DNA from 4 places in the Hoeflea sp. EC-HK425 genome. Region 3 is predicted to be linked to each of the others. Evidence: predicted binding sites of a transcription regulator. Region 3 holds the regulator's gene; each other region holds the start of a gene.

Region 1 (3,208 bases), 860 kb from region 3:
AAATAGACGCAATCGGCGGGAAGGGCAAGCCCGGCGAGAGAGGAAACCAGAGCTGCAGCCACAGCCAAATCGGCCGCCGGTTCTGCAATGCGGTAGCCGCCGGCAATGTTGAGGTAGACATCGTGGCTTCCGAGCCGCACCCCGCAATGGGCCTCGAGCACCGCGAGGATCATCGACAGCCGCGCCGAATCCCAGCCGATCACGGCGCGGCGCGGCGTGCCCAGGCTTGAGGGAGCCACCAGCGCCTGGACCTCGACCAGCACAGGGCGGGTGCCCTCGATGCCGGCGAACACCGCGGCCCCCGGGGCCTTGGCATTGCGTTCTCCGAGGAACAGCTCGGACGGATTGGCGACTTCGCGCAGGCCCTTGTCGGACATTTCGAAGACGCCGATCTCGTCGGTGGCGCCAAAGCGATTCTTGACGGTTCTGAGAATCCGGTAGTGATGACCGCGGTCGCCTTCGAAATAAAGCACCGCATCGACCATGTGCTCGACCACGCGGGGACCGGCGATCTGCCCGTCCTTGGTGACGTGGCCGACCAGCACCATGGCGGCCCCGGTCTGCTTGGCATAGCGTACCATCGCATGCACGCCGGTGCGCACCTGGGTGACGGTTCCTGGCGCCGAGCCTGCAAGATCGCTCCACAGGGTCTGGATCGAATCGATAATGACGAAATCCGGGCGCTTACCTTCGGCCAGCGTCGCCAGGATATCCTCGACATTGGTTTCAGCCGCCAGAAGCACGCCCGAATCCGCTGCGCCCAGGCGTTGGGCCCTCAATCGCACCTGTGCGACCGCTTCTTCGCCCGAGACATAGATCACGCGGTGGCCCTGTCTTGCCAGCGCTGCCGCGGCCTGCATCAGCAGCGTCGACTTGCCGATGCCCGGGTCTCCTCCAACGAGTACTGCCGATCCGCGGACAAAACCGCCGCCGGTGACGCGGTCGAGTTCGCTGACCCGGGTCGAAATGCGCGGCGCTTCCTCGATCTCGCCGGCCAGACTGGCGAGCGCCACCGGTCGGCCCTTGCGGGCTGCCGTGCCGGGGCCGCCACCGATGCCGCCGGTCGGGTCGTCCTCAACAATGGTGTTCCATTCGCCGCAGCCGTCACACTTGCCCGCCCAGCGGGAATGGATGGTGCCGCAGGACTGACAGACGAATTGAACGCGGGTCTTGGCCAAGGGTCGGATACCTCTCTGTTTTAGCCGGTTTGTCAGGAAGCGGACGTTTTGTCCACCGTTTGTTCTTTTCTCTCTTGCGATTCACGCAACAGTTCGGGTGTCAATTCAGTTCTGCGGACCCTGGCGCAATGCATGGCTCGCGCTCGCTGTTCAGTCGTGATGCCTGCGCGTGTAGCGCTGGCCAAGGCTGGTCAGCAATTCGTAGCTGACGGTTCCGGCGGCGGTCGCGGCGTCCTGCAGCGTGATTGTGGGGCCCATGAGCTCTATCCAGTCGCCGGCGTTGACGGCGGCTTCGGGCAGATCGGTGACATCGAACATGGTCAGGTCCATGGTGATCTTGCCGATCACCGGGACGCGGTTGCCATCAAACGCGCCGAATGCGCCCTGGGCGACGGCGGAACGGAGCGGCACGCCGGCCCCGGACGCCGAGCGGTGAAACCCGTCGGCATAGCCCGCGCCACAGACCGCGATGCGGCTGTCTCGTGCGAGCGTATGGGCGGCGCCATAGCTGACAGTCTCACCGGCCTTTGCCTGCCTCACCATCAGAATTCGTGCTTCCGCCGTTATAACCGGGCGCATCGGTGTCACAGCGCCGGTGCCTGCTTCGCCGCCATAAAGCGCGATGCCAGGCCGGGTGAGGTCGTGATGGGCGCCGGGACCAAGGTAGATGCCCGCGGAATTGGCGAGGCTCATTTCCGCTGCTGGAAAGCAGTCGCGCAGCCCCGAGAACATTCGCATCTGGCGGGCATTGAGCGGATGCGCGGGTTCGTCGGCGCAGGCGAAATGGCTCATCACCAGGCAGGGGGCGGGAGCGCTGCTTTCGGAATGGCGCACTGCCTGTTCAGGCGTCAGCCCGAGGCGGTTCATGCCGGTGTCGATGTGCAGCGCATAGGGCCGGCCGTCTGCATTGCCGCACCAGAATGCCGCCTGTTCCGGCGAGTTGATCACCGGGATCAGGTCGTGCGCCAGCGTTTGTGCGAAAGAGCCTTCGAAGACGCCGTTCAGAACATGAATTTTTGCATCCGGCAGCAGCGGTCGCAGCCGCGCGCCCTCGTTGGCATCGGCGACGAAGAAATCCCGGCAGCCCTCGCGCGCCAGTCTGGGCGCTGCATGACCGGCGCCGGTGCCATAGGCGTCGGCCTTGACGGCCGCGCCGCAACGGGCGTTGCCCGACAGCTTGCGCATGGTCCGCCAGTTTTCCGCCAGCGCCCCCAGATCCACAGCCATCCTCACCGTGGCTGGGGAAGTTGGACCATGGTCCTGCGTGGTCGGGATTGATGCCAAGACCTTGGCCTATTCGTCGTGGATGAACTGGGCGTAGGAATTGTCGGCCAGGTCGGCAAAGCGGGTGAACTCGGCCTGGAAGCCCAGCTGCACGGTGCCGGTCGGGCCGTGGCGCTGCTTGGCGATGATGACGTCGGCGGTGCCCTTGACCTTCATCATCTTTTCTTCCCAGGCGAGGTATTCCGGTGTCTTGATGTCGGCGACGACCTCGTCCTGGCTCCGGCGCGGCTCGCTGTTCTTGGTGTAATATTCCTCGCGATAGACGAACAGCACGACGTCGGCATCCTGCTCGATCGAACCCGACTCGCGCAAGTCGGAGAGCTGCGGCCGCTTGTCCTCGCGGTTCTCCACCTGACGCGACAGCTGGGACAGGGCGATGATCGGAACGTTCAGTTCCTTGCCAAGCGCTTTCAGGCCGGTGGTGATCTGGGTGATTTCCTGCACGCGGTTGTCGGAGGATTTGCCCGATCCGGTCATCAGCTGGATGTAGTCGATGACCAGAACATCGAGGCCGCGCTGGCGCTTGAGCCGTCGGGCACGGGCCGAAAGCTGGGCGATGGAGATACCACCGGTCTGGTCGATGTAGAGCGGGATCTTCTGCATCATCTGAGAGCACCCGACGAGCTTCTCGAAATCTGCCTCGGAGATCTCGCCGCGGCGGATCTTCGAAGACGAGATTTCGGTCTGCTCGGAAATGATACGGGTGGCGAGCTGCTCGGACGACATTTCAAGCGAGTAGAAGCCGA
Region 2 (3,208 bases), 2.1 Mb from region 3:
CAAGCGGCGCAAGCCGTTCGACCGCATCGGTTAGCGGCGCGATGTTGAGGATGCTTCTGACGCCCTTGGTCTTTGCGGCCTTCAGCGCCGCCTCTATCGCCGCCGCCGGGATCTCCATTTGCAGGACCAGCGTGTCGCTCGCCGCCATCGCCGCTACCGCCTGGTCGGCGTCCTCAGCCGTCACATGGCCGTTGGCGCCGGGAATGACGGCGATCATGTTCTCGCCATCACCACCAACAAGGATCAGCGCGGTGCCCGTGGGGCCTTCGATGTGGCGGACGCGGCCGAGGTCCGAGCCGGCGTCTTCAAGCAGGGCGAGCGCTTCGGTGGCGAAGCTATCATTGCCGACTGCGCCACACATCTTCACCGTTGCGCCGGCCCGTTGCGCCGCCAGCGCCTGGTTGGCGCCCTTGCCGCCCTGCGCCGTGGTGAAATCCGTGCCGGAGACGGTCTCGCCCGGTTCAGGAAGTCTCGGCGTGGTGGCGATCAGGTCCATGTTGACTGATCCGATGACGGTGATCATGGCGGCCTCCCTTGCTTGCCCGCATCCGCCATGTGGCAACCGGGCTGCGCTCGCAATCGTGTCGCAAGCTTTCTGTCAGCTTATCGGTGTGGAGAAAAGGGGTCAGTCGTCTTCATCGACAACACGCAGTTTGAGCGTTGAGGAGCGCGGTTCGAATTTCGGGCTCTCGCGTGACCCGGCGTCGGTCGTGGTCTGTTCCGGAGCAGGCGCTGCTGCCGTCCCCTCGCTCAGTTGCGCAAATTCCAGCGCCTCGATCTTTGCGCCGCGCCTGGTCAACTTGTCAGAGGAGGTCAGGATCAGGTCGACATCCTTCTGCGCCATCGAGAAATGCGCCTGCAGCTTGCGCACTCGGTCATCGAGCCGCGAGACATCCTCCATCAGCCGGATCACTTCGCCCTGGATCAGGTGCGCCTGTTCGCGCATCCGTGCGTCCTTGAGCAGCGCCTGGATCACCTGGATCGACAGCATCAGCAGCGACGGCGAGACGATCACCACCCGTGAGCGCTGCGCCTTGTGAACGATCGCCTCGAACCTCTCATGGATCTCCGCGAAGATCGATTCCGAGGGCACGAACAGGAACGCCGTGTCCTGGGTTTCACCGGCAATCAGGTACTTGTCCGAAATGTCGCGGATATGGACCTCGATGTCCCGGCGAAAGCGTTGCTGTGCACTTTGTGCCGCCTGCTCGCCGCTACCTTCGGCCTCCGCCTCGCGCATCGCGTTCCAGGCTTCCAGCGGAAACTTTGCATCGATGACAAGGTCCGGCGCACCATTCGGCATGGCGATGGTGCAGTCGGGCCGCATCCCGTTCGTCAGCGTCGGCTGAAACCGGAACGCCCCCATAGGCAGCCCGTCCTGGATGATCGTTTCCATCCGCGACTGGCCGAAAGCACCTCGGGTCTGCTTGTTCGACAGGATCGCCTGAAGCCCGACCACATCGCGCGCCAGCGACTGGATGTTGTTCTGCGCCGTATCGATCACCGCCAGCCGCTCTTGCAGTTTCGACAGGTTTTCGTGCGTCGACCTGGTCTGCTCGGTGATCGAGGATCCAAGCCGTTGGGTCATGCCGTCGATACGCTGGCCGATGGATTGATTGAGTTCGGCCTGCCGCGCACCAAACAGCTCGGCCATGGCGCCCATGCGGCCCTGCATTTCCGATTGCGCCTTAAGGATCTCGGCGAGCCGTGCTTCGGCCTGAGCTGTTCGCTCCGCGGCATCGGCCTCTGCCGTGGCTCGTCTCCGGCTGGTGCGCGCCAGGCTGACACCGATCCAGATCGCAATCAGCATGAGCGCTGCCAGCGCGCCAAGCAGGGTTTCGCCCAGCGTGACCATGTGGCCGTTGAGCTCGAGAAGCGGGGTTGAAAACAGCGTGGTGCCAGTCTGCATCGACATGGCCTAGCTGATTCTCCGCCCTTTGTCAGATCAAAACGGGAACATTGTGTTGGGGCGATGTCGGTCACAGATTGACGCCGCGCGGATCAATGACTATTTCAGCGCCATGACCATCAAGCCGATCATCTACCTGCCCGACCCAGTCCTCCGCCAGCAAAGTCTGGCGGTGGAGCGTGTCGATTCGGAAATGAACAGTTTCATCGATGACATGCTCGAAACCATGTACGACGCGCCGGGCATCGGCCTGGCGGCGATACAGGTCGGCGTGCCGCGGCGGCTGCTTGTGATCGATGTTGCCGGCAAGGACGAAGAGCCCGATCCGCAGGTCTTCATCAACCCCGAACTGGTGGCGACCGGCGACGAGACCAGCGTCTACGAAGAGGGCTGCCTTTCGATCCCCGACTACTATGCCGAGGTCGAGCGTCCCGCCACGATTACCGTCAGGCATCTCGACCGTGCCGGCAAGGAACAGGTGACCGAGGCCGACGGCCTGCTCGCCACCTGCCTGCAGCACGAGATGGACCATTTGAACGGCGTCCTGTTCATCGACCACATCTCCAAGCTCAAGCGGGACATGGTGGTGCGCAAGTTCACAAAGCTCGCCAAGCAGCGCGTCACCGCCTGAGACCAGGCTTGGAATTTGCCGTTTGGCGGCTGTTCGCCTGCCGCGACCGTGTTTTGAGGAACCGCCATGCGCATCATCTTCATGGGAACGCCGGACTACGCGGCGCCTACACTTGAGGCGCTGCATCAGGCTGGCCACGAGATCGTTGCGGTCTACTCCCAGCCGCCGCGCCCGGCCGGCCGCCGCGGGCTTGAAGTGCTTCCGTCACCGGTTCACCGCATCGCAGAGCGGCTGGGCATTCCTGTGTTCACCCCAAAGAGCCTCCGGAACGAACAGGAGCAGGCGGCGTTTCGGGCGCTTGAAGCCGACGCGGCGGTGGTCGTCGCCTACGGTCTGATCCTGCCCAAAGCAATCCTCGATGCGCCCCGGCTGGGCGCCTGGAACGGCCACGCCTCGCTGTTGCCGCGCTGGCGCGGTGCAGCCCCGATCCAGCGCGCCATCATCGCGGGCGACACCGAGACCGGCGTGATGATCATGAAGATGGACGAGGGATTGGACACCGGTCCGGTGGCGCTGACAGAAACCGTCGCCATCACGCCCTGCATGACCACTGGCGAACTGCATGACAAACTCTCTGCTGTGACGGCTGAGCTGATGGTTGAGGCCATGGCGCGGCTTGAAACGGAAGGCCTGCTGCCGGTCACGCCGCAACCCGATGACGGCATCAC
Region 3 (3,208 bases):
GCGTCTCGACGCAGCGGGCCTGGGTGATGCTAACCGTGATGCTTGTGGCCGTATTGGCCGACCGGCCGGCGCTGACGATGCGCAATGTCGCGCTTGCGGCAATCGTGATCATCCTGATCTCACCCTCCGCAGTCGTTGGCCCGGGCTTCCAGATGTCGTTTGCCGCAACCGCGGCGCTGATATCCGCCTATGCCGCCATTGCCCGTCGGCCCCGTAACACCGCCGCCCGCGAGGTGGCTCAGGCCAGGCGGCCGGGACTGCGCAGCCTGCCGGGTCTTGTCGCAAAGGCAATGCTTGGCCTTGCCATCACATCGCTGGTCGCGGGTCTCGCCACCGGTCTGTTCTCCGCACATCATTTTCACCGGGTGGCGGGCAACGGATTGCTTGCCAATCTTCTGGCGATGCCATTGGTGACATTCATTGTCATGCCTGCCGGGCTTCTTGCCATGCTCGTGATGCCGTTCGGTTTGGAGGCCTGGCCGCTCAAGCTGATGGGGCAGGGGCTCGAAGCTGTGATTGCGGCAGCCAACTTCGTCAATGATCTTGGTGGCGATGTCAGTGTCGGGCAGATCCCGGTCGAGGCCACGCTGATTGCGGGAACAGGCTTTGTGCTGCTGGTGTTTCTGACAAGCTGGCTGCGTCTCTTCGGGCTGGCCCTGATCTGCCTCGGTCTCACATTGGTGATGCCGCCATTCAGGCAGGCTGAACCGGATCTGCTGGTCAGCGAGGATGGCAGACTTGTCGGGCTGAAAACCGGGGGTAGCCTTGCCAGCAATGCAGCCAGGCCATCGGCCTTCATCTTTCGCCAGTGGCAGACTGCGCTCCGGGGGATGCCACATTTGCCACCGCTACCTGCCGAAACCGTCAAAAAATCCACGTCGGATGAACCGGCCCCGGATATCCTTGACCGGCTGCTTGCGTCGGCGGTTCGCGAACCTTCCCGGTTTCACTGCGCCGGCCGCGGCCTCTGTGCCGCAGTCCACAAGCAGCTTGCCATCATCGCCATCGATAAAGCGGACTTGATCGGCGCCGCCTGTGACCGGGCCGATCTGGTGATCGTGGCTGTTCCCGTCTATCTCGGCAGCTGCCGGTCGGGCGCCACACTGATCACGTCGCGAACACTGCGCCGCTCCGGGGCGCTGGCAATAATACTCGAGGAGCCACCCCGGTCATTTCTGTCGCAAAGCGGTCCGAACCCCGATCCGGAAACCAGGCAGAACATTCAAATCAGGGCGGCCCTGCAGGGCATCACTCGACCGTGGACGATCCAGCGTTACTATGATTGGCGCACGGACACGTTCGATTTGCCAAATTGACCACACTGCCAGCGATCATTTCGCCCATACATTCATCAGGGGATGCAATACACGGCACGGTGTCTCAAGCGACCATTCAAGGACTGCGGGCAGAGATCATACTTCCGGCACTGTGAAGGCTACGCGCTTCAGTGATAGCGCCGGATAAGGCCGACCAGCTTGCCTTGCACCTTCACCCGGTCGGGCCCGAAGATTCGGGTTTCATAGGCCGGGTTCGCCGCCTCGAGCGCGATCGATGCACCTTTGCGCCGGAAGCGCTTCAGTGTTGCTTCCTCGTCATCGACCAGCGCCACGATGATGTCGCCCGGATTGGCGGTCGACATGTTGCGGATCACCACGGTGTCACCGTCAAAGATCCCGGCATCGATCATTGAATCGCCCTTTACCTCGAGCGCGTAATGGTCTCCGGGGCCGATCATCTCGGCAGGAACGGTGATGTTGTGGGTAATGTTCTGGATCGCCGAAATCGGCACGCCTGCTGCGATGCGGCCCATCATTGGCACTTCCGCCACGTGCGAAGCCTCGTCATTGGCAGGTTCCGCCCGTCGTGCCGGCTCTGGCTGTTTGCCCAGACTGCCTTCGATCACGCTCGGAGAAAATCCGCGGCGTGGCTGCAGGTTGGCCTGGTAGCTGTCGGGAAGCTTGATCACCTCAAGCGCACGGGCGCGGTTTGGAAGCCGCCGAATGAAACCGCGCTCTTCCAGCGCCGTTATCAGACGGTGGATGCCGGACTTCGATGCCAGGTCGAGCGCATCCTTCATTTCGTCAAACGATGGCGGAATGCCGCTTTCCTTCATGCGTTCATTGATGAAGAGCAGAAGTTCGTGCTGTTTGCGCGTCAACATTGGCATTTTACCCCGGGGTCCGGCCCGATTGCCGGAATGAAACAAAACCAGAACTTGGGTACCATGTTCCATATGTGTTCCGCAAGGGGTAAAGAAACAATGAAGGAACATTGGCGGCGCGAACCATAAACGGGTGCGGAACATGGCCGTTGAAAGCTCACGGGCACTGATCTTCTGCCTAAATCATTGAAATGTTTATGTATTGTGCCTGTAGGCAAGGCGCGGGTGGCTTGTCCGGTCCGGGGCGAACAGGAAATGCCTGGTCCGATGTGGGTTGTTTGGAACACAGGATAAGCCGAATCACTGGGCGAGGGTCCATCCACCTGCCTGCCACTCGGTTAAGATGCTCTGTTCAAAGGCTGATGCGGACCGGCAGGTCGAAGTCATTGTCCTGCTTGACCGCTTCCGCTGCGGCGAAGAGTGCTTTCTTGTACTCCGTAAAATTCTTCTTGAACCGGTCGGTGACGCCGCCCAGTGCCAGCGCCACTGGCTGTCCTTGCAGTTCGGCCGGAAGCCTCAGTGCCAGGGTGGAGCCGCCTTCAAGCGGCATGTTCTCCGCATAGGCAAAGCCGTTCTCGTGGATCTCCTTGATCCGCGCCAGTATTGTCTTGGTGTCTGTGCGCTCGTTCGGGTTCTGCGTGGCGATGTTGGCCCGCCGGACGATGTTGTCGATCTTGTCCTCGGGCAGCGTGGAGAGCAGGATCCATCCCGCAGCCGAGAGCGTGATCGGCCGCATGAAGCCTTCGTCGATGTGAAAGCGCAGCGCGTGAATGGACTCCTTCGTCCGGGTATATTGCAGGTAGATGTCGTTCTTGGTTCCCAGGAACACGCCTTCGCCGGTCGCCGCATGCAGGTCGTTGAGCGCATCGATCATCTGTCCGGAGCCGAACATGACGCGCGGAATCCAGTCCCCCAGAGCGGTAAGCTTCGGGGTGGGAAAGTAGTCGCGCGTGCTTCTGTCGAAATTCAGATAGCCGAGGTTGACCAGCGTCTTGAGCATCACGGTGGTGCTTGATTGCGGGTAGCCGAGATCGCTCGCCATCTGCG
Region 4 (3,208 bases), 860 kb from region 3:
GGCAGCGCACACAGCGCCCGCCGCATCGCTGTCAGGCTCGCAACCCTGATGTCCGTGGCTTCTATTTCGCGCGCCGAGGCACTTGCGACAGCCACCAGCGATGTAGCCAGAATGGTGTCGAACAGGAAATCACGTCGTGCCTTGCTCAGCGCCTTGGAATCGTCGAGGCCTTCGGGGATGCAATCAGGATCGAGAATGACTGCCGCGGCCACCACCGGCCCCGCGAGCGGGCCGCGTCCGGCTTCATCGACACCGGCGACAACGGGTAAACCGTTCTGCATGGCATGCTGCTCGAAGCGATAATCGGGTATCGCGGGATAGTCTGGAAACAGCGAATCGGGCGGGGTGCGAGCCATATTGCGGCGAAGCTCGCACACCCGCCCGATCCTCTGCAAGGCCCGGCGGCTGGGGACGGGATGCCGCACGAGCGCCGGACCGCGATATGGGGCGGGTCACGGTCCGGATTTCCGGCTGCGCCAAAGGCATGATCTGCCGGTGGCGCAGCGATACTTGCCAAGACACCCACTACTTGAGGTGCTTGAAGCCGTGGTTGCTTCCGCCCTACAGCAGGCTCAGCTGCACGCCCTCTCCATGAGGCGGCACGAAGTGATCGGTCCGCAACGGCGTTTTTCTCGCATTGAGCCCAAGCCGTTTGGCGGTCAGGTCGAAGCGGCGGGCGATCTGCCACGCATAGGGTCCGGTCCCGCGCATCCGCTTGCCGAACTCGGCGTCATAATCCTTGCCGCCGCGCATCGAGCGAACCAGCGACATCACATGCCGGTAGCGATCGGGGTAGTGCCTGAGCAGCCAGTCCCTGAACAAGGGACTCACCTCGATCGGCAGACGCAGCATGACGTAACCCGCAGCATCCGCGCCTGCAGCCTTTACCGAATCGAGTATCCGCTCGATCTCGTGATCATTGAGACCGGGAATGACCGGCGCCACCATCACCGAAACCGGGATGCCGGCACCCGAAAGGGCCCTGATGGCTTCAAGTCGCCGTTCCGGTGTGGCTGCCCGCGGTTCCATGGTGCGCGCCAGCTTGCGATCGAGCGTGGTGACCGAGAGCGCCACCCGGGCCAGTCCCTTCGAGGCCATGCGTGACAACACGTCAATATCGCGCATCACCAGCGCCGACTTGGTGACGATGCCGACCGGGTGCCCGGCTGCCTCCAGCACCTCGAGCAATTGCCGCATGATGCGCCATTTCTTTTCGACAGGCTGGTAGGGGTCGGTATTGGTGCCGATGGCGATCGGCTGGACCTTGTAGCCCGGGCGGGACAACTCGCGTTCAAGCAGCCGCGGCGCATCAGGCTTGGCAAACAGCCGGGCCTCGAAATCCACACCCGCCGACAGCCCCATATAGGCATGGGTCGGTCGGGCGAAGCAGTAGACACAGCCGTGTTCGCAGCCGCGATAGGGATTGATCGAGCGGTCGAATGACAGGTCGGGTGACTGGTTGCGGGTAATGATAGTGCGCGGTTTCTCGATCTGTACCTCGGTCTTGAACGGGGCCAGCTCCTCGATGCTGCTCCAGCCGTCGTCAAAGACTTCCCGTGTATTGATCTCGAAGCGGCCTGACATGTTCAGCCCGGCACCGCGGCCACGCACGCGGTCGTCGGCGACCCGAATGCCACTCGCAGCCATCAGCGCATCGGCCTCGGCCGATCCCAGGCCGGGTGCAAGGGCAGTCTGTTTCAGTGTTGCAAGGTTCGGCATGAAACCTCCATCAGCGCCGGGTTCGAGTTGGTCATCGGCCGCTGTTCATGATTATATTCCTAACGCATGGAGGGGAACGAAGCAAGAACAAAAAGGAGAAACACCTACGAATGTCCGGGAAAACCCGGGAGAGCCTCATCTGGCATATCCACCGCGCATGCAGTAAAAGGCGTCATGATCAGTGTTTTGATTGAATGCAAAGACCAGGAACAAGCACTTGCCGTGACCCTGGCGTCTCTGGTTCAAGGCGCGGTTGAGGGCATTGTTGCCGAGGTCGTGATTCTCGATCGCGGCTCCCGGGACGGCACAGCCTTGCTGGCCGATGCCGCCGGCTGCCGGTTTCTGGAAGATCCGGATCTGCGTGATGTCGTGCGATCCGCGCGCGGGGACTGGTTGTTGCTGATTGAGCCCGGCGCCAGGCCGCTTCTTGGCTGGGTCGATCATCTTGGCCAGCACATGGTTGCGGGCACCATGTCCGCCCGGATGCGGCCCTCGCGGGAATACCGGCTGCCGTTCTTTCAGCGGTTCCGCCGCCGCGTTTCGGCTCTCGAGCACGGCGTGCTGATCCCGAAGCGGCAGGCGATCGCCAATGCGAAATCAGGCCATTCGCTGGAAAGCCTTGGGCGCGGGCTGGCGATGACCCGTCTGAAATGCGAGATCGTTCCAGCCTCTGTCCTCGCCCTGCGCTGACCCGCGATATGGACTTATCGGGTCGCCGTGAGCGTCCTTGTGGCGGCGATGAACCAGTCCGGCTGGTCCTGCTTCAGTTTCTGCGCAGCCGCCAGTGCTTCCGCGGCATCGGCAAAGAGCCCGAAACAGCTCGCTCCCGAGCCTGACATGCGCGCCATCCGCGCACCTGCGGTCCCGAGCGCCGAAAGGCATTGGGAAATTTCCGGCACCATCCGTTGCGCTGCCGGCTGGAGGTCGTTTCTCGCCTGCCGCAACCAGGCGATGAACTGTTCCCTGTCGCCAAGCCCTTGCGGCTGCGGCAGCGGCGGGTTCTCCCGGCATTCAAGCGCCTGGAACACCTTGGGTGTCGACACACCGACGCGCGGATTGACGATCACCATGTCGAGCGGGAAGCCAAGCTCAACCGGCGTCAGTGCTTCACCGATGCCGCGGGCAATCAGCGGACGTCCGTCAAGGCACATGGGGACATCCGCACCCAGATCGAGCGCGATCCGCGAAAGGGTCTCAGCGCCGGGATGATAGTCCCAGTGCTGGCAGAGAAGCTTCAGGGCCGCGGCCGCATCGGCCGAGCCGCCTCCAATTCCGGAGGCGACCGGAAGCCGCTTGTCGAGACAGATTTGGACAGGAGAGAGGTCCCGCGCCGATCGCATCGCGTCAGCCCGCAACATGTCGCGGGCCCGTACAACCAGGTTGTTGCCGGCATCCTCGCCTGCAAGAACCTGTGACTCCTGGCCTTCGAGCCTGAAAACATCGCTGCTGGACGTTTCAATCGAAACTCGGTCGCCCAGTTCGGTAAACA

Evidence for each region. The regulator LexA, encoded in region 3, represses DNA repair genes until DNA is damaged. The targets are predictions, from matches to a motif close to TGTTCNNNNTGTGTTCNG.
Region 1: radA (DNA repair protein RadA) is a predicted target of LexA. The motif match lies at 1,228-1,245, and genes of this name have one in related genera.
Region 2: rmuC (DNA recombination protein RmuC) is a predicted target of LexA. The motif match lies at 1,942-1,959, and genes of this name have one in related genera.
Region 4: SPHINGO391_RS15390 (PA0069 family radical SAM protein) is a predicted target of LexA. The motif match lies at 1,792-1,809, and genes of this name have one in related genera.

Annotation. Positions count from the first base shown of each region.
Region 1 covers NZ_LR701572.1:882,419-885,626, forward strand. Annotated here, with positions in the region: gene radA (DNA repair protein RadA) at 1-1,178, opposite strand, end outside; gene alr (alanine racemase) at 1,329-2,405, opposite strand; gene SPHINGO391_RS06950 (replicative DNA helicase) at 2,472-3,208, opposite strand, start outside.
Region 2 covers NZ_LR701572.1:3,810,683-3,813,890, reverse strand. Annotated here, with positions in the region: gene SPHINGO391_RS20965 (ribokinase) at 1-523, opposite strand, end outside; gene rmuC (DNA recombination protein RmuC) at 626-1,909, opposite strand; gene def (peptide deformylase) at 2,022-2,540, shown strand; gene fmt (methionyl-tRNA formyltransferase) at 2,607-3,208, shown strand, end outside.
Region 3 covers NZ_LR701572.1:1,745,689-1,748,896, reverse strand. Annotated here, with positions in the region: gene SPHINGO391_RS11065 (ComEC/Rec2 family competence protein) at 1-1,316, shown strand, start outside; gene lexA (transcriptional repressor LexA) at 1,445-2,161, opposite strand; gene SPHINGO391_RS11055 (helix-turn-helix domain-containing protein) at 2,514-3,208, opposite strand, start outside.
Region 4 covers NZ_LR701572.1:2,604,429-2,607,636, reverse strand. Annotated here, with positions in the region: gene SPHINGO391_RS15395 (ribonuclease HII) at 1-356, opposite strand, end outside; gene SPHINGO391_RS15390 (PA0069 family radical SAM protein) at 562-1,719, opposite strand; gene SPHINGO391_RS15385 (glycosyl transferase) at 1,942-2,409, shown strand; gene SPHINGO391_RS15380 (4-(cytidine 5'-diphospho)-2-C-methyl-D-erythritol kinase) at 2,424-3,208, opposite strand, start outside.